Regions from separate parts of the Desemzia sp. FAM 23988 genome, predicted to be linked through region 2. Evidence: a T-box and tRNA genes for the amino acid it is inferred to sense, from the RefSeq annotation. Region 2 holds a T-box; the other holds one or more tRNA genes.
What was found. A T-box is a leader RNA that pairs with one kind of tRNA and senses whether it is charged. The one in region 2 lies ahead of ACEN4L_RS01105 (valine--tRNA ligase), so its partner is inferred to be a tRNA-Val.
Positions count from the first base shown of each region.

Region 1: it has a tRNA-Val gene. The T-box ahead of ACEN4L_RS01105 (valine--tRNA ligase) is inferred to sense a tRNA for this amino acid. The anticodon was not compared.

Region 1 is NZ_JBGQQS010000021.1:11,507-21,832, reverse strand. It holds gene ACEN4L_RS10680 (cytochrome P450) at 1-679, opposite strand, end outside; gene ACEN4L_RS10675 (chloride channel protein) at 794-2,323, opposite strand; gene ACEN4L_RS10670 (AI-2E family transporter) at 2,500-2,997, opposite strand; gene ACEN4L_RS10665 (hypothetical protein) at 3,363-3,683, opposite strand; gene ACEN4L_RS10660 (hypothetical protein) at 3,777-3,941, opposite strand; gene ACEN4L_RS10655 (DUF5626 family protein) at 4,213-4,599, shown strand; gene ACEN4L_RS10650 (helix-turn-helix domain-containing protein) at 4,699-5,214, opposite strand; tRNA gene ACEN4L_RS10645 (tRNA-Val) at 5,421-5,493, shown strand; gene ACEN4L_RS10640 (PTS transporter subunit IIC) at 5,777-6,793, opposite strand; gene rsmG (16S rRNA (guanine(527)-N(7))-methyltransferase RsmG) at 7,308-8,024, shown strand; gene noc (nucleoid occlusion protein) at 8,159-9,031, shown strand; gene ACEN4L_RS10625 (ParA family protein) at 9,159-9,920, shown strand; gene ACEN4L_RS10620 (ParB/RepB/Spo0J family partition protein) at 9,913-10,326, shown strand, end outside.
Region 2 is NZ_JBGQQS010000001.1:207,933-218,258, reverse strand. It holds gene thiI (tRNA uracil 4-sulfurtransferase ThiI) at 1-678, shown strand, start outside; gene tpx (thiol peroxidase) at 846-1,337, shown strand; T-box leader at 1,398-1,630, shown strand; gene ACEN4L_RS01105 (valine--tRNA ligase) at 1,704-4,349, shown strand; gene ACEN4L_RS01100 (bifunctional folylpolyglutamate synthase/dihydrofolate synthase) at 4,477-5,787, shown strand; gene ACEN4L_RS01095 (HAD family hydrolase) at 5,801-6,472, shown strand; gene radC (DNA repair protein RadC) at 6,525-7,217, shown strand; gene ACEN4L_RS01085 (cold-shock protein) at 7,428-7,628, shown strand; gene ACEN4L_RS01080 (class II fumarate hydratase) at 7,874-9,247, shown strand; gene ACEN4L_RS01075 (rod shape-determining protein) at 9,622-10,326, shown strand, end outside.

The sequences.
Region 1 (10,326 bases), on a different contig from region 2:
CAGTAGTGTCTCTATGCCAAGCAAAGACATAAAGAGCAGTATTCTCTTCAACGGATAAGTTTTGATGACGAACTTGTTGGACAAGGTCTTTAATCCACTTTTCAGATTTTGTCCTAGAATGTCTGCCTTTTAAATAAGCAGGACTGACAGAAGCGGTCGTTTCAAATAAATTCGCGACGTCTTTTGTACGACCGGCCACCTCTTCTTCAGATAATGGCACACCAGCCCATTCACATGCTGTGTGGAAAAGAATCTCTTTGACTTCTTCATAAAAGACTACTTGATCCATTGATTTCCATTTAGAGGCATACTGATTCCAGTAGCTGTTTAAAATAGCAGTTAATCGGTCCAATTCTTTAGGCGACATCAAGGACATAAACATTTTTTTACGATTCTCGTGTTCTTCTCCATCCAGTGACTGCACTCCATGTTCGCCAGTAAGTACTTTTTGGATAGGTTTCGGCATGGCATTTTCTCTTTTAAATTTAGAAGTATCATAAAACAGTTCAGCACCTGCTTCTCCACCTAGACAATACGTTTTTTGTCCCAATACAGTCGTTTCAAATACATCCGTATCAAGTTTTTTACGTCTTTCCAGAAAATAAGCATAACCTTCTTTCAATACATCCAATGAATGATCCAATCCTTCTTCTTTAGGTATCTCTTGAGTATGAGTCATATTAAATTCCTCCCTTAATTCAAAGCATATTTTTTTCTAGGAATGGAGTCAACTAAAGAGCTTGAAAAAGAGAGATACAGTTGGAGAACTGTATCTCTCATGTGAAAATTAGAGCTAGTATTCGTTTAATGTTTGTTGGACCATACCTGCTAACTTCAAATCGCAAGCAATGACCAAGTGATCTCCAACATGAATCAAAGTTTCTCCATGAGGAACATGGTATTCGCTCCCTCTACGCAAGGATGTGATTACCATTTCTTTAGGCCAAGCGACTTCTTTGATCGATTTGCCAGCTAAAGAACTATCAGGCTCAACAGAATGAACAAAAGAGTAGGGTTTATGGAGAGTGACATTCGTGCTGGAAGGAATCAATTTTTCCAATAAACTTTCATAAATGGGTTTAGACCCTAAAAAGTCAGCTGTTACATAAGCGATTAAGGCAACGACCGCTAATGGCATCAATTGATTCAATCCACCTACCATCTCTGTTACCAATAAAATAGCTGTTAATGGAGCTTTACCAATAGCGGTAAAGTAACCTGCCATAGCAAATAAAATAAAATGCGTCACAAACAGAGGTTCCATTTGAAAATAAAGGACCAATAGTTGGGCGAACAACGCTCCAATAATGGCACCTAAAGATAAAATAGGCAAGAAAATACCACCTGGAACATGAGCACCATAAGAGGCCATTGAAAAAATAAATCTAAAAATAAATAAGCCAAATAAGATGGCTAATGATAGATTCCATTCAGGTAGGTTCACAACGATCCCGCTTCCTCCGCCAACCAGTTCAGGCAAATAAAAGGTGATCGGAATCAAGAATAAAAGAGGAATCACTGAATTAAAATAGACAGGTATAAATGAAAAAAGCTGATAAAATTTAGGCAGTACATCTAATAAGACTTTGTTGTAAAACCAACCACAAAAGCCTAACACGATTCCTAATATCGGCAAATAGATGTAGTATTCTAACGGCAGCGAAAGTACAGGACCAATGTCCAACACCGGGGTTAAACCAAAAATAGTTAAAGATACAAAATTAGCGACTATAGCTGAAGTAAAGGTGGTGATTGCGACTACAGGGGAGAAATTGTGATGTACTTCTTCCAATACAAACATCAATCCTGCGATGGGAGCGTTGAATGCGGCCGCTAAACCCGCTCCAGCGCCACTAGATAAGAGGACATTTTCCTCCGTCTCATCCCCATGAGTCAACTGGCTAACTCCTAAGCCCACAGATGCTCCCAATTGGATTGAAGGACCTTCTCTTCCAAGAAACAGACCTGATCCAATCGCTAGTAGTCCGCTGATAAATTTTTTCCACAAAATAGGCCACCACTTGACCTGGATCACACCTTGGACTTGGCCTTCTACTTGCGGAATACCACTCCCTTTGATATGAGGTTCGCTTTTGACAAATAAACCAATAATGATTGCTGTAACGATTGAAACCAGCACCCAAGGAATCAACCATAATGGTTGTTCATGGAAAAATGAATACAAATTAAGCATATGTTCAAGAATAAGTTCTACTCCTAAACGGAATAAACTGACAACTAAACCTGCAAAAATACCTACCACAATCCCTTTAGTGATGTATCGGATACGGCGGTCAGCAAGTACAGAAAATAATTTTTTCACGATAACGAGGTCCTTTCTCTATAAAATTGACTTTTAGACTCTACTTTCTATACTACTACTTTTCATTTAGCTAAAACAGGGCGTTTTTTTGAACAGTTAATAAAAAAAAGGGCTCAACACTGGATATTCCTCCAGTGTTGAGCCCTTTTTGTCGGCTGCCGCTTGTGTACAACTAATTATTTGTAATCTGATTCTTCTATCACCTGATGCATATCGCGGACGCTAAAGATCGCTTTGATGATAATCGCTACAACTGCACCCAAAAGAGCTCCAATCGGTCCAAATATCAACACACAGACAATAGTAGACAGGAATGTGTACAGTGGACGAACTCCAATTTGTTTCCCAGTCAGATAAGGTTCTGCGAATTGGCGTACCAGCAAGATGACAACGTAAAGCACTGCGATTTTCCAAGCGACATCACCATCGCCCATTAATGCACGAATGATGGCCCAAGGAAGCATGATGATTCCACTGCCTAAAATTGGAATCATATCTACAATAGCGATACCTAGAGCTTTTAATCCCCACCAGTCGATTCCGATCACTACAAATCCAATACACAGCAAAACAAATGTTAAGACAGAAAGTTTTAGTTGAGCAATCAGGAAACCTTTGATTCCTTTACCGGTCGCATACAAAATTTCTCTTAAATAATAAGCCCATTTATCCATTTTCAAATCCCTCTCTTGATGAATTAGTAGGTGTAGTATAACACGAAGCTTTCCTATTTTACTCAGTCTAAGGTTTGAGCAATGGATTTTGGAGGATTATTTCCTGGGAAATAAAAAATGAATACTTATTTTGCATTAAGCAGATAGAAAAAATCATAACAATCTTGACCAGACAAAACTCGCTGCATTATGGATAGTAAAACTATCTTCAGGAATAGAAAGTTCTTGTGCTATCAGTTCTCTAAAATTTTCTTCAGAGAGAGTAGTTGATATTCTATAACTACTTTTCCCGTAATTCTCCCAAATGCCCAGTATTTCTAAAATAGGCTGGTTCTCTATTAAAGGTCTGGGAATAGTGGTAAATGTTACAATGTAATCAAATTTAGTCGTATTGCTTTTGAAAAAGTCACTTTAAATTGGTCTGTAGGAATATCTAATTCTGTATGAATCAATTGGATAAGCTCTGCTTTGAGAATGGTGATATTTCCTTTAAATGATAACTGACCGCTTTTTTCCCACTTAGCAACTTTTCTAAATAATTCATAACTTCTAATATCTGCGTAAGATTCATCTTGAAAAGTAACTACTGTATTAAACTGAGTTCCTAACAGTGAGGACTCATCACCTTGTTTAGCAGAATAAACAAATATTCCAATGACGACAAGTAGTATCAAAAGACCAAACATATCTTATCCCTCCATTACAGAATCCGCTTTCTTTTGGTTTATTATAACACATGTAGACACTAAAAATTTAAACAATGATTGGTTTTATAGGAGTTAATTCTTTTTATCGATATATTGGCAAGCTAGTTGAAAGATAACCAATATTAAAATGATCGAAATAAGGAAGGTTACTAAATTACTTCCAATACATACTTCAAAAAGAATATAAGATCCTCCTAAAATGATCGAAACACACGTAAGAAAAATGACTTCTTTCATAATTTATTTCTCCTCTTTCGCTCTTTTAACTATCATACTGAAAGTAATCAGCAATGACTATAAGCCATCAGTTGCTTTTTAGCACTCAATGGTTGCTGAAGTGTCAAAAGAAAAGAAATTTAATTTTAAGAGGGATTTTTTTACTTATTGTAAGTTTTATTCGAAGTGGGAAGTTAATAATTGTTCACTTAAATTAAAATAAGTAGTTATTAATGCGAACTTATCTGTTATATTTTATATGTTATTATAAAATATATTTGGAGGGATTTAGTTGAAAAAAATAGTTTTTCTTTTAAATTGTGTTACTTTTTTTAGTTTGGTCACTACAACGAAGGTGCACGCTGAAGAGACTTTTCCATCACCCTATAACAGTGTTTTTTATGATATAAACCAAGGCGGGATGCAACAATTTGAAGTTGAAGGCGATCTAGGGGAGACGTATATCATTAGTGTTGAAGAAGAGCCGCAATTTTTTATGAGGGCAAGCAACGTCAAGAATGGTACCTATAAAATTACTAAAGAAAGACCCTTACAGTGGAAGGCAAGCTATAAAATTGACATAAGCAATCAGAAAATTACAAGAGCACATTCTGCTTCGGCAACAGCTTTAATTGGAAGTTTTAAAAGCTTGCAACTAAAAGTAGATAGTCCTACATAAGCCACTTATTATTTAAAGAGAACGGTGCTGCTTGTAGAATCTTCTATAAATTTGAGAGCTAAATTATCTGGCAGTAATATTGTCATCACGTACTAGTTATTAATCGCCAAGATATTCAACAGTTGTTGTGCCCCAGCCCATATAGTCGCCGACAGCACTATACACAACAAATACATTAACGAATAAACAACAAGCACATGCTAAGTACACCAACTTATAGAGTGTGTTTGTTTTTTTGTTGCGCTTGATGAGGAATGGAGCCACAATAAACCCTAAAGGTGCAATTAAACAACCAATAAAAGCAAGAATCAATAGTATAAGCCCTTCGTCTTTTACAGAATTTCCACGAATGAAATCCAATTTTTGATAATTTTCCTCAATTTTAACTTCATTTTCTGCTATTTTCTTTTTAAATTCCTGATTCTCTTTCAGTAATTCATCAATGGAAACTTCGTAGTAGTTGCTTAACTTTACTAAATTATCTAAATCAGGGTAACTATTGCCATTTTCCCATTTTGAGATGGATTGTCTTGAAATATGCAACAGTTCTGCTACATCACCCTGCGAGTATCCTTTTTTGATTCTACTTTCTTTTAATTTTTCTCCTAAGGCCATTTGTTTTCCTCCTTATGTCTTACTCATGCTTATCATACCGAAACTAAAGGTTATTGACTATCATTTATTAGTTGTATTTTAGCACCTGCTAGTTGCTGCAATAGAGGAACATGCAGCACCATACAATTATTTTTATATTGTAGTATTTACGAACCGTTATTTTTAAGGTATACTAATTAAGGATTGTGTAACAATGAACAAAAAAAGGTTCCTTAGCTCAGTTGGGAGAGCATCACCTCGACAAGGTGGGGGTCGCTGGTTCGAGCCCAGTAGGGACCATCAATTATAAAACGGCAGCGGATTTTTTCTTAAAGGTCCTTGCCGTTTTTTCTTACCTATTTTTTAAGTATTAGAGAAAATAAATTAAGAAACAAGCTTGTAACTTAGTCAAAGCTTTGAAAGTAAAGCCCTCAATAATTCTTTCAGGAATAGTCACAGAATCGAGACAGCAGTCTTTATTCTAGGGCTATTTTTTAGATGCAATATAGCTAAGAGATATTCAGCATATACGTAAAAAAGGTGTCAGCGTAAAATCACGCCGACACCTTATATAGAGATGATTTTATTTAACTACTAAAGCCATATCCCCTTTACGCACATACTCAAATTTATTCATGGCAAATGAGATAAAGAAAGTAACTGCAAATGGAACGACCACACCAGCAATCATATAATTAAGGAAGCTGCTTAAACCTTGAGTCCCAAGAATAGTGATGGGAGCGATGAAAGAACAGAATCCCAGACCGCCTAATGCGCTAGCAGTAGTCAAACCAAGTACTGACGTTGCGATGGGTGCAGCGATTGCACATGCAATAGTCGGTGCTACAAGAATCATTGGATTTTTAATGATGTTTGGCAGCTGTACTTTTGGTGTACAAATAAATTGAGCCAAAAATCCGCCTAAGTCATTTTCACGTAACGATACAAATGAGAAGGCTACATACATACTAGTTGTGCCGATTAACATAGCAGCACTGGATACAGGATCTAAGTTTAAGGCGATAGCTATTGCAGCGGAAGAAGCAGGAGACATCAGTACAAGACCTCCGACCATAGCAATAACAGCAGAACCGATAACAGGGTAACCAGCAACAGAAGCCGAAATAAATGCACTAATCGTATTCAATAAAGGCGAGATCACAAAGTTCAAATAATACCCGCTGATACCACCAACCAAAACAGCTGATAAAGGAATAGCCATCATATCTAAAGGCGTTTTTCCGGAAGTTCGTTTTCCGATAAATGTAGCAATAGTAGCTGCGATCAAACAACCAATTGGTTCACCTGAAGCAATGGTGATCAACCCATCGGCAGTTGTTTGAACAGCACCTGCACCTACCGTCCCAGCGGCCATAGCACTAAAGATGGTCAAGGTGTTCCCACCTAGCATAATAGCGATTCCTGCACCAATTGCTGGTGCCATCAGCATTTTCGTTGCTACGCCAATAGTCACTAAAACAGAGAGACCAGTCATGTTGCCAATAGTTTCTAACAATAAGCCGATACCGATGGTGACGAAAATAGCATTGGCTATTCCTGATGATGCCTTGTACATGCGATCTACTAAATATTTTTTCATACTTGTTGCCCTCCATTTTTAGTGATAGTTTTGGTCTTTTATGTCATCTAGGTAAAAAACGAAATAAAAAAAGAAGCAAGCCCCAAATCGTTCAGGCTTGCTTCATTACTAAAGCTAAGCCCGTGTACGCGAACAAGGACTCAACTAAATGAATAGTTCGAATCCTAGCTAAAGTAATAAAATGACAATGACGACAAAAGAGGTGCTGAAAATACGAGAAACAGGTCTCGCTAGATGTGTTTTTAGATTCATCATTTTTCAACAACTCCTTTGTCTGCACTGTATTTTTTGACCATTGAAGATAGTTTAACGACCTTCCATGAGAATGTCAATAAATAAAATCATTTGATTTTAATCTTTCTAATCTAATTGTTATCAAACGAGGGAATAGACAGAAATTTTTCGTAAAAATTCTTCTAAAAGCATTGAAGTTCAAAGGGATTTGTTATACAGTTAAACAAGTAATCCGTGAAACAAATTGTGTTTCACATTTGGAAAACAAGGAGTTGGAATGATGAACCCAGAAGAGTTTAAAAAAGCCCTTCAAGAGAAAGGGATTCCGCTTACAGAGAAGAAAATGGAACAGTTTGAGCAATATTTAAAACTGTTGCAAGAGTGGAACGAAAAAATCAACTTAACCGCAATTACTCAACGTGAAGAAGTTTATCTGAAACATTTTTATGATTCGATTACAGCTGGATTGTATGTGGATTTTACTAAAGGGGTCCAAAGCCTGTGTGATGTAGGTGCTGGTGCAGGATTTCCAAGCATCCCCCTAAAAATCGTTTTTCCAGAGTTGGAAGTAACGATTGTTGATTCATTAAATAAGCGAATTCAATTTTTGAATTTACTAGTTGAAACACTAGGATTAGAAAATGTTCATTTGTACCATGATCGAGCAGAAACATTTGGTCAGAATAAGCAATTCAGAGAAACTTTTGACTATGTTACAGCCAGAGCTGTAGCCAGAATGAGTGTATTGTCGGAATTGTGTTTGCCTTTGGTTAAAAAGGGTGGAGCATTTATAGCTATGAAAGCAGCCAGCAGCGAAACAGAAATGCAAGACAGTAAAAAAGCCATCGCTACTTTAGGCGGTAAGTTTCGCGAGGAATTTTCTTTTGAGTTGCCGAATGAAGCTGGTGAACGTCATATCTTAGTGATCGATAAGAAAAAAGAAACCCCAAATAAATACCCTAGAAAACCAGGTACCCCAAATAAAAATCCTTTGTAACGAACCAATTGCATCAGCATTTGAACAAGGATTGTCTTTTTGTGGCAGTACCTATGTTTTAAGAATGGCATTTGTTATAATAGAGGAGTATTTGGAGTTGTACAGAGTAGAAATTAAGGGGAGTTTAGCGAATTATGGCTTTGTCTGATTTGTTTGGTTCAGGAAAATCCAAGAAAAAAACAGAGAAAATGGAAGAAATATTTGCGGAGGAACTCAGTGATTCATCAAAAGTGCAACAGATTCCGATAGAAAATATTCGTCCCAACCAGTTCCAGCCTAGAAAAATCTTTAATGACGAAAAGCTGCAGGAACTTTCGCGTACTATAGAAGAGCATGGTTTGATCCAACCGATCATTTTGCGTAAAACAGAAGAAGATCATTATGAGATTATTGCTGGGGAGCGTCGCTTTCGAGCTGTTCAACTATTAGAATGGAAAGAAGTTACAGCGATCGTTACGGAAATGACGGATAAAGAAACCGCATCGGTAGCGTTGATCGAGAATTTGCAGCGCGAAGAGTTGACTTCTATTGAAGAAGCACAAGCATATCGAGACTTGATGCACATGAATAAGATTACTCAAGAAACATTAGCTGGACGTATTGGGAAAAGCCAATCTTTTGTAGCCAATAAATTGAGGTTGCTGAAGTTGTCTGAACCGGTCAGAAAGGCTTTATTGCAAAATGAGATCACTGAACGACATGGACGTAGTTTGTTGGCAGTGGACGCAGAAAAACAACAAGAATACCTCGACCGGATCAAAGCAGAAAAATTAACGGTCAAAGAAGTAGAACAACTCATTAAAAATGAAACTGTAGAGTTGTCAAAAGAAGTTCCGAAAAAAGCTAGACGAAAAAGCGTCTCTAAAGATGTTCGTTTGGCGATGAATACGATCAAAAAAACAGTCTCTATGGTAAAAGAGACCGGTATGAAGATCAAAGCAACCGAAGAAAACTTAGAGGATGTTTATCGGATCACGATTGAGATCCCTAAAGACAAAAAAGAATAAAGAGCGGCAAATGAAAAATCATTTGGAAAAGATGCGTATAAGGAGAGATGCGTGTCGTGTCTCTTTTTTGGCGTTGGAAAAGAAGAATTGTTCAGCTTTAGCAAGTTTATAATATGGAGGAAATGAAATGGCCCGAGTGATATCAGTAGCAAATCAAAAAGGCGGCGTTGGAAAAACAACCACAACGGTAAATCTAGGCGCTGCATTAGCGCATCAAGGAAAGAAAATTTTATTGATTGATATTGATGCACAAGGAAATGCGACAAGTGGTTTAGGAGTACGTAAGGTAGATGTTGAAAAAGACATTTATGATGTGTTGGTAAATGAAACCCCGATAGCAGAAGTTGTCATGCCATCCTCTAGAGAAAATCTATGGGTAGTGCCGGCAACTATTCAATTGGCTGGGGCAGAAATTGAATTAACGACGCAAATGGCTCGAGAATCTCGTCTAAAAAGTGCTTTGCGTGACTTGCAGGATGAGTACGATTATATTTTGATTGATTGTCCGCCTTCACTAGGGCATTTAACCATCAATGCTTTTACAGCTAGTGATTCCATTCTTATCCCAGTACAATGTGAGTACTATGCTCTTGAAGGGTTAAGCCAACTGCTGAATACAGTCCGGCTGGTTCAAAAACACTTTAACCCTGATCTAAGAATCGAAGGGGTATTGCTGACGATGTTAGATGCACGAACAAATCTAGGCTATGAAGTAGTAGATGAAGTGAAAAAATATTTCCGTGAAAAAGTCTACAAAACGATCATTCCACGCAACATTCGTTTATCTGAAGCTCCAAGTCACGGGCTTTCTATTATTGATTACGATCCACGTTCCAGAGGTGCAGAAGTTTATGTTGAACTAGCAAAGGAAGTGTTAGCAGTTGGTTAATAAAAACAGTAAAGGTCTCGGTCGCGGAATCGATGCGTTGTTTACGGAATTTGCAGAATTTGATAAAGTGGACGCCAATGACGAACGAGTACAAGAGATTCAGCTGAGTGAGATTCGTCCGAATCCTTATCAACCGCGCCGTACTTTTGACGAAGAAGCGTTGAATGAGTTAGCGGCTTCGATCAAACAGTCCGGTGTGTTCCAGCCGATCATTTTACGTGAGTCTGCAGCAAAAGGGTTTGAAATCATTGCCGGAGAGCGTCGGTTTAGAGCTTCTAAACTAGCTGGTAAAGACACGATTCCGGCTATTGTCAGAGAGTTTGACGAAGAAACGATGATGCAAGTTGCCGTATTGGAAAACTTGCAACGGGAAGATTTATCCCCTCTTGAAGAAGCAGAAGCTTAC
Region 2 (10,326 bases):
ATGCTGATGTTATCTGGCGGAATCGATTCTCCAGTTGCTGGCTATTTGGCTATGAAACGGGGAGTTGAGGTGGAAGCTGTACATTTCCACAGTCCTCCATACACTAGTCCAAGAGCTTTGCAGAAAGCGAAAGACTTAACCTCTAAAATTGCTGCCTTTTCTGGAAATCTGCAATTTATTGAAGTGCCTTTTACTGAAATCCAAGAAGAGATCAAAAAGAATGTTCCTGAAGGGTACTTAATGACAGTGACGCGTCGTTTCATGATGCGCATCACAGATCGGATTCGTGAACAACGCAAAGGTTTGGCTATATTGAACGGAGAATCTTTAGGACAAGTGGCTTCTCAAACGATGCACAGTATGATTGCTATCAATGATGTGACCAATACTCCTGTATTGCGTCCAGTTGTCTCAATGGATAAAAATGAAATTATTGATATTGCTAAAAAAATCGATACGTTTGAATTGTCTATTCAACCATTTGAAGATTGCTGTACTATTTTTGCACCGCCAGCACCCAAAACTAAACCCGATCTGCAAAAAACAAGAGATTTTGAAGCTCGATTAGATGTAGAAGGATTGATCGAACGGGCGATGGATGGCTTAGTCATCTCTACGATCAGTGTGGGAGACACCTTGGAAGAGCAACAGCATGAAGCTTTTAGTGAATTACTATAGAGAAGAATAAAAGGCTGTCTCCAGCATTGAGTATGATTATTCGACGTTGGGACAGCTTTTTTTAGTAAAGCAAGTTCTGTATGCTGCAGAACCTATATTTTTCGCTAGCGTTTAACGCAAAAGAATTTTATAATGGGAATAGAGTGTAATTTAGAGGAGTGAAGTGTGTGCAAATCACAAGAAAAGGGACACCTTATCAATTAAATGGAAAGCAAACCAACGTGGGAGATAAAGCCCCAGATTTTTCAGTCAAAAATCTAACAGGTGACATGATCCAATTGCAAGACTTTACAGGGAAAGTAGTGTTAATCAGTGTCATCCCAGATATTGACACTCGCGTGTGTGCTCAACAAACAAGAGCCTTCAATGAAAAAGCAAGCAATATTGAAGGAGTTCAATTAGTAACCATTTCAAACAATACCAAAGAACAACAAGATAATTGGTGTGCAGGAGAAGGTATTGAAATGGAAATGCTTCATGATACGAACCTGATATTTGGTGATGCTTATGGTCTTTACATGCCGGAACTAGAAAAACTGGCGCGTTCAGTATTTGTGGTTGATGCTAATGGTGTGATTGTGTATCAAGAAATTGTTTCTGAAATGGTGGATGAGCCAGATTATGAAGCCGTGATCGAAGCTGCGAAATCTGCTCGATAAATCAGCAATACAAGAATTCCGTTATTGAATTTTGAAGTTTAACATGCTACTATAATACAGAATAAAGCGATGAACAAGAGGAGTAGTTTCAGGTTTCATTTGAAGAGAAAAGGGCGATTGGTGGAAGTCCTTAATGGAACTGAAATGAAGGTAGCTTGGGAGCTGTCGAAGTGAAAGAAGAGTAGCTTTGACCGGTCTAACGTGACGTTAAACACGTGAATGAAGTGGTCTGTTCTTGAAGAAGAACAGGCAATATAGGTGGTACCGCGAATCCAAAAGCATTCGTCCTAATGTAGATTAGGATGGGTGCTTTTTTAGCGTTTTAAAACAAGATTACACTTTAAAAGAGAAAAGGAGTGGTGCAATATGGCAAAAGAACTTACAATGCCGACGAAATATCAACCGAATGAAGTTGAAGCTGGCCGTTACGAAAAATGGTTGGAAAAAGATTTATTCAAACCCAGTGGAGACAAAACGAAAAAACCTTTTTCAGTGGTGATTCCACCTCCAAACGTTACGGGTAAATTGCATTTAGGACATGCATGGGATACCACCTTACAAGATATCTTAGTGCGTCAAAAACGCATGCAAGGATACGACACATTGTGGCTGCCGGGGATGGACCATGCTGGAATTGCTACCCAAGCGAAAGTGGAAGCTAAATTAGCTGAAGAGGGTATTTCTCGTTACGATTTAGGAAGAGAAAAGTTCATTGAACAAGTTTGGGAATGGAAAGAAGATTACGCTAGTGTGATTCGTGAACAATGGGCAAAAGTCGGGATCTCTGTCGATTATAGCCGCGAACGTTTTACATTAGATGAAGGTCTATCTGATGCAGTTCGTAAAGTATTTGTTACGATGTACGAAAAAGAGCTGATCTACCGTGGCGAATACATCATCAATTGGGATCCAAAAGCGAAAACAGCTTTATCGGATATTGAAGTGATCCATCAAGATATCGAAGGTGCTTTTTATCATATGACGTATCCTTTAACTGATGGCAGCGGAGAAGTAGAAATTGCTACGACTCGTCCAGAAACGATGCTAGGGGATACAGCTGTTGCCGTGCATCCTGAAGATGAACGTTATCAAGCGCTGATTGGTAAAACAGTTATGCTGCCATTGATGAATCGCGAAATTCCGATTATTGCGGATGATTATGTGGATATGGAATTTGGTACGGGTGTCGTTAAAATCACTCCAGCTCATGACCCAAATGACTTTGAAGTCGGGAACCGTCATGACCTCCCACGTGTCAATGTGATGAATGAAGATGGATCTATGAATGATACAGCAGGCAAATATGCAGGTATGGACCGTTTTGAAGCTCGTAAAGCTGTGGTGAAAGATTTAGAAGCTGAAGGACGTTTGGTGAAAATCGATAAAATGGTTCACAGTGTTGGACATTCCGAGCGTACCGGAGTAGTGGTTGAACCTCGATTGTCTACTCAATGGTTTGTTAAAATGGCGCCAATGGCAAAAGACGCTTTAGAAAACCAAGAGTCAGACGGAAAAGTCAACTTTGTGCCTGACCGTTTTGAAAAGACCTTTACTCAATGGATGGATAACGTTCATGACTGGGTTATCTCTCGTCAATTGTGGTGGGGACACCGTATCCCAGCATGGTACCATAAAGAAACGGGCGAATTGTATGTTGGAATGGAAGCACCGGCAGACAGTGAAAACTGGGAACAAGATCCAGACGTATTGGACACTTGGTTTAGTTCAGCGCTATGGCCATTTTCAACGATGGGTTGGCCTAACGAAGACGCAGAAGATTTCAAACGTTACTTCCCGACCAGCACATTGGTAACTGGGTACGATATTATCTTCTTTTGGGTTAGCCGTATGATTTTTCAAAGTTTGGAATTTACGAATGAGAGACCATTCAAAGATGTGTTGATTCACGGATTGATTCGTGACGAACAAGGACGCAAGATGAGCAAATCTTTAGGGAATGGAATCGATCCAATGGATATTATTGACAAATACGGTGCGGACGCTATGCGTTGGTTCTTATCTACGGGATCTGCTCCAGGACAAGATGTCCGTTTTAGTTACGATAAAATGGATGCTGCTTGGAACTTTATCAATAAAATCTGGAACGCCAGCCGTTTTGTTTTAATGAACTTAGAGGATTTTGATGTAAAAGACATTGATTTAACAGGCGAAAAAACGGTTGCTGACCGTTGGATTTTGACTAAATTAAATGACACCATCCAATCGGTAACTGATTTAACAGAGAAATATGAAATTGGTGAAGCTGGTCGTCACTTATATCATTTCATCTGGGATGATTTCTGTGACTGGTATATCGAAATGAGTAAAGAGATTTTATTCGGTGAAGATGAAGCAGCGAAACAAACGACAAGAAGTATCTTGGCACATGTGTTGGATCAAATCTTGCGCTTGTTGCACCCGATTATGCCTTTTGTAACGGAAGAAATTTGGGAAAATATTCCGCACGAAGGAGAATCATTAGTCGTAGCAGAATACCCAACGGTTCGTCCGGAGTTGTCTGATGAAGCAGCTGCCAAAGGGATGGATGTCTTGATGGAATTGATTCGTTCTGTACGTAACATTCGTTCAGAAGTGAATACACCATTGTCGAAAAAAATCAACATCCTGATCAAAACCAATGATGAAACAGTTGAAACATTCTTGAACGCAAATATTTCTTATATTGAACGTTTCTGTAATCCGGAAGAACTAACGATCTCTAAATCGATCGAAGCTCCTGAAGAAGCAATGACAGCGGTCATTACGGGTGCAGAAATCTATCTTCCTCTAGCAGGATTGATCAATATTGAAGAAGAAATCACTCGTTTGGAAAAAGAATTGGACAAATGGAACAAAGAAGTGAAACGTGTCCAAGGTAAATTAGCCAACGAGAAGTTTGTCAGCAACGCTCCAGAAAAAATTGTCCAAGAAGAAAAAGCCAAAGAAGCTGAGTACTTGGAAAGACAAGCAACTGTCAGTGATAGAATTGCTGTGTTGAAACAAAAACGTTAATTGAAACAGTACTGAATGAAAAAGCTGGGTCTCTGATATTAGAGGCACAGCTTTTTCTACTGCAAATCGAGAGCAAATCATCTATAATGGAAAAGACAATAGTTTAATGCAGAACGGTGGAAAAGACATGTGGAACACATATGAAGAAGCACTTGAATGGATTCACGGCATTCGAGTATTTGGTAAGAAACCCGGTTTAAAACGAATGGAATGGATGTTGGAACGGTTAGGCCGCCCAGATAAAAAAGTCCCGGCTATCCATGTAGCAGGAACAAATGGAAAGGGATCAACGGTCACTTTTATTCGCAGTATGCTGGAAGAACAGGGGTTGGTCGTCGGAACGTTCACTTCGCCGTTTATCGAAGTGTTTAATGAACGCATCAGTGTAAACGGTGAACCGATAGCTGATGAAGAGATTCTGCGTTTAGCCAATATAGTGTACCCTTTAGCGGGAGCTTTAGAAGAGACTGATCTTGGCGGACCAAGTGAGTTTGAAGTCATCACAACGATGATGTTTTCTTATTTTGGGGAGGGTCATGTGGACGTTGCAGTAATTGAAGTTGGTTTAGGCGGATTATACGATTCGACGAATGTCGTTTTGCCTGAAGTATCCGTGATTACCACTATTGGAATGGATCATATGGCTATTTTAGGAGACACAGTGCCGGAAATTGCCCAACAAAAAGCTGGGATCATTAAACCAGCTGTTCCAGTTGTGACAGGAAATATCCCTCCAGAAGCGATGAAGGAAATTGAAAAAGTAGCTACTGACTGCGACAGCAAATTGTACGCCTATCAAAAAGATTTTGCCATTTCAGATTGGCATACTTTACCTACTTGGGGAGAACAATTCAGTTATGAAGATGAGTTGATGCGCTTAAGAACGATCCAATTATCTATGCTGGGTAAACATCAAGTAGAAAATGCTGCGACAGCTATCCAAGCGGTGGAGATTTACGCTGAGAGAACGCAGTTGACATTAAATCACGAGGCTTTATTAAGAGGGTTGAAAAAAGCTTTTTGGCCTGGGAGAATGGAAAAAATCAGTGATGATCCGGTTATCATATTGGATGGTGCACACAATGAACCGGGAATTGAACGACTAGTAGAAACGATTCAGAACGACTTTACTCAACAAGAAGTGCATGTGATATTTGCAGCCTTAAAAAACAAAGATATCCAAAAAATGGTGGATTTGATTCAGGAATTGTCAAATGTTCAACTCACCTTGACGTCTTTTGATTTCGAAAAAGCAGCCTCCAGAGAAGAGCTGCACCCATATACTCAATCTGGAGTGAACTATTATGCACAATGGCAGGAAGCCTTGCTAAATGAGCTGGAAAATAGGGATGAAGGCAGTATCCTATTGATCACTGGGTCACTGTACTTTATCTCAGAAGTGAGAAGGAACTTGTTAAATACGGATGAAGAGGAATAAGGGGGATAGAGTGATGAATAAACTAAAAACCGTGATTTTTGATATGGATGGGCTGATGTTTGATACAGAAACGATGTATTACCAGGCAAATCAAAAAGCAGCCGATGACTTAGGCTTGCCATTTACTTATGAATATTACGCCAAATACATCGGAATATCAGATGAAGAGTTTTTTGCGAGTATGTACCGTGATTTTAAAGATGACCAAAAGGTGGATGCGTTTATCGCAAACAGCCGAACATATTTGTTTGAGCAAATCGAATCAGCTGGTATTTTAGTAAAGCCTGGCTTAGTTGAATTGTTAGACTTCCTTCATGAACGCGGAATCGGCAAAGTGGTAGCTTCCAGCAGTATTCGCTCCATGGTTCAAATGTGTTTGGATCACGCAGGCGTAGCACATTATTTTGACGAAGTCGTTTCTGGTGATCAAGTTGAATTTGCTAAGCCGGATCCAGAAATATTTGAAAAAGCTTGGGGGCTGTTTGAGGGAGAAAAAGAAGAGACCGTTATTTTGGAAGATTCTTTAAATGGTATCCGTGCGGCTTATGATGCAGGAATTTCGGTCGTTATGGTTCCGGATTTGTTTGAGCCGAATGAAGAAGCCAGAGAAAAAACAGTTGCTATACAGAATGATTTAAGAGAAGTCAAACAGTTTCTTCAAAGAAATTGGATTTTAGACAATTAAATAACTAAATAACCTCTTTTTTACTTATATTATCTGCAAAGGAGGTTTTTTTATGTCTACAAAAGGAATGAACTTACTAGCTGAAATGCCAATAGAATCAAGACCGAGAGAAAGATTGCAACAATACGGTGAAAAAGCTTTAGCCAACCATGAGCTTTTGGCTATTTTACTGCGAACGGGAATAAAAGGAACCAATGTCGTTTCCGTTGCTTTGCAACTGCTCAATGCATTTGATGATCTGTATTATTTAAAAACAGTGTCGTTGGAAGAATTAATGTTGGTATCGGGTATTGGAAAAACAAAAGCTGTTGAATTGAAAGCAGCAATTGAATTAGGGACGCGGATCGCACAAGCCCCACAACTGAAAACCGGACAAATTACTTCCAGCCGCCAAGTAGGTGAGATGATGTTGGCTGAGATGAGTGATTTACAGCAAGAACACGTTATTGTGTTGTACTTGAACACTAAGAATGAAATCATTAAAAAAGAAACTATTTTTAAAGGAGGATTAAATTCATCTGTCGCGCATCCGAGAGAAATATTCAAAGGTGCCGTTCGTTATTCAGCTGCTCGATTAGCGATTGTACACAATCACCCATCAGGCTGTCCAGATCCTTCTGAGGCAGATATTTCATTTACTAGACGTGTAGCAGAATGTGGCGAGTTGATGGGAGTAGAATTGTTGGACCATTTGATCATTGGTCAAAACAGATACGTAAGTTTAAAAGAAATCGGTATCATTTAAAGAAAAGTGAGTCGCAGCAATGGTATTTAAGATTATCCAGAAATAAATAAATAAACTTTGTAATATAGCTTGCTAAGTTTTTTTTATCGTGTTATACTTTGTTTAGCATTTTGTTAGGTGGAAAAAAGAATTGTTTCAAAACATTCCGAATCGTACCGTCAGCAACAATGTGAATTATAATGTGCTTTCAAGCACGAGGAGGAATTTTTCATGGAACAAGGTACAGTAAAATGGTTTAACGCAGAAAAAGGATTTGGATTTATCGAACGCGAAGGCGCAGACGATGTATTCGTACACTTCTCAGCTATCCAAGGAGACGGATTCAAAACTTTAGAAGAAGGACAAGCAGTTTCTTTTGACGTAGAAGAAGGAAACCGTGGACCTCAAGCTGCTAACGTTAACAAAATTTAATTTAACTAAAAAATTAAAAGTTAGCTCAGAACAGCCTAGTTTATAACTAGGCTGTTCTTTTTTGTCTTTTTTTACTGCTAAATATTTTTTTACGTTAAATTATCATATACTATTAGTGGAATAAATGATTATTCGTCGGGTCTAAGTCAGAGTGGAAATTTAATGGTATTCACATAACTTAGCGAATAACTGATGGGATCATTTAAATAGGAGAGAAAAATGGCATTTTAGAGAGGAAAAGTGATATGCAAGGATATCGGCAAGAAAAAGATGCGCTAGGTACAGTTCAAGTCAAAACAGAAAATTTATGGGGAGCCCAAACGCAACGGAGTTTAGAAAACTTCGCTATCGGGTCTGAAAAAATGCCGCTCGAATTTATTTATTCACTGGTCAGCATCAAAAAAGCTGCCGCAACAATCAATCATAAGGAGCAATTGTTATCTGAGGAAGAAAGAAATCGAATAGTCGAAGCTTGTGATCAGATATTGGACGGAAAATTCGATGAGCAATTTCCATTGAAAATTTGGCAAACGGGAAGCGGTACGCAAACCAATATGAATGTGAACGAAGTTATTGCAGCTATTGCCAATCAGTCGAAAGACCTGCCTAAATTGCATCCAAATGATCATGTCAATGCTTCACAAAGCTCGAATGATGTTTTTCCAACTGCGATGCAAATGACGATTTATCAATCGATCCAGACTGCATTGCTTATGGAATGCAGAGAATGGATCACTGTACTCAAAGAGAAAGAACAGCAGTATCAATCACTGATTAAGATCGGTCGTACTCATTTGCAAGACGCCGTTCCGATGACATTTGGACAGGAAATAAGCGGATGGCGGACGATGTTGGAGAAGAATACTTATTTCATTACTGAAAGCAGTGAGGCGTTGAAAAAATTGCCCATTGGAGGTACCGCTGTGGGTACTGGTTTAAATGCTCCAGATGACTTTGATCAAAAAATAGTAGCGGAATTAAATCGATCGTTGCCATTTACCTTTGAAGTTGAAGAAAACAAATTTTATGGTCTGTCTAGTCACAGCAATTTGACTTATTCTCATGGCGCGCTTCGAAGTTTAGCAGTTGATTTGATGAAAATCGCTAATGATGTCAGATGGCTGGCAAGTGGTCCAAGAGGTGGTTTGGGAGAAGTTAGGATTCCAGCTAATGAACCAGGCAGCTCTATCATGCCTGGAAAAGTAAATCCTACTCAGGCGGAAGCATTAACGATGATCGTAGCTCAAATCATAGGAAATGATGCAACGATTCAATTTGCTGCCAGCCAAGGGAATTTTCAATTGAATGTCTTCAAGCCGGTTATTTTGTTTAATATGCTGAAAAGTGTTCAATTGCTGACAGAGGGGATGCGGTCATTCAGGATCCATTGTCTGTCTGGTATGGAAGCGAATGAGCAACAGATGGACAGCTATTTAAAAGATTCGTTGATGATCGTAACGGCTCTTTCTCCTCACGTCGGTTATGAAAAGAGTGCACAAATTGCAAAATACGCATATGCGCACAGATTATCTATCCGTGAAGGCGCTCTACAGTTGGAACTCGCTTCTGAAGAAGAACTGGATCAATGGCTGGACCCGGCTTTGATGATCCGCAAGTAATGAGAACATGCAGAATCGGAAAATGTCATTTCTGTTGTTTAAATTAGAAACAAAATTTATCGTTTTTCTTTAAAATAACCGGTGAAATAGTTGAATGCCTTTATATTCCTCGCAGAAAAATGTATACTAAGCATGCTTGCTATTAAAAAAACTCAATTGCAAAGATTACTAGAATGTTGAGTTCTACTTAAATTTGTATTAAAAACAACGATTATTGATGCGAAGTGATTGAAATTAAAGTATGATAGTAAAAGTGAAAAAATACAGTAAAATGCAGTAATGCTATTGTGAAAAGTCTACTGGTTCTTTTCTCAAAAAAATTGGGTTGAAGAAGCAAAGCCTGTATAGGCTAGACAACTGAGAGGATGAAATATGTGCTTAATTTTGGAAATAAAAACATGGGAATCGATTTAGGAACAGCCAATACGAATGTATTCGTTGAAGGTAAAGGGATCGTTTTAAGAGAACCTTCTGTTGTTGCTAAAGATATAAACACAGGAGAAATCGTAACGGTCGGGGAAGAAGCCAGAAATATGATTGGTAGAACACCAGGTTCGATCATTGCGATTCGTCCAATGAAAAATGGAGTTATTGCGGATTTTGATATCACGGCTGAAATGATGAAATATTACATTAAAAAAGCGGTGGGTAAACGTACTTCTAAACCTTTTGTGGTAGTTTGTGTGCCCAGCAGTGTAACAGAAGTTGAAAAAAGAGCGGTTATCGACGCTACTCGCTTAGCTGGAGCTAAGGATGCTTATATCATTGAAGAACCATTTGCAGCAGCAATTGGAGCTGGATTACCGGTAATGGATCCTACAGGTAGCATGGTAGTGGATATTGGTGGTGGAACAACGGACGTGGCAACCATCTCTTTAGGCGGTATTGTCAGCAGCAGAACGATTCGTTTAGCTGGAGACCGAATGGATGAAGTGATCATCCACCACATACGTAAAAAACACAACTTGCTGATCGGTGAAAGAACCGCTGAACAAATCAAAATGGAAATTGGGTGTGCATCGGTTGAAAAAGCAGCTGAATATGGCACGATGGACATTAGAGGTAGAGATTTACTTACT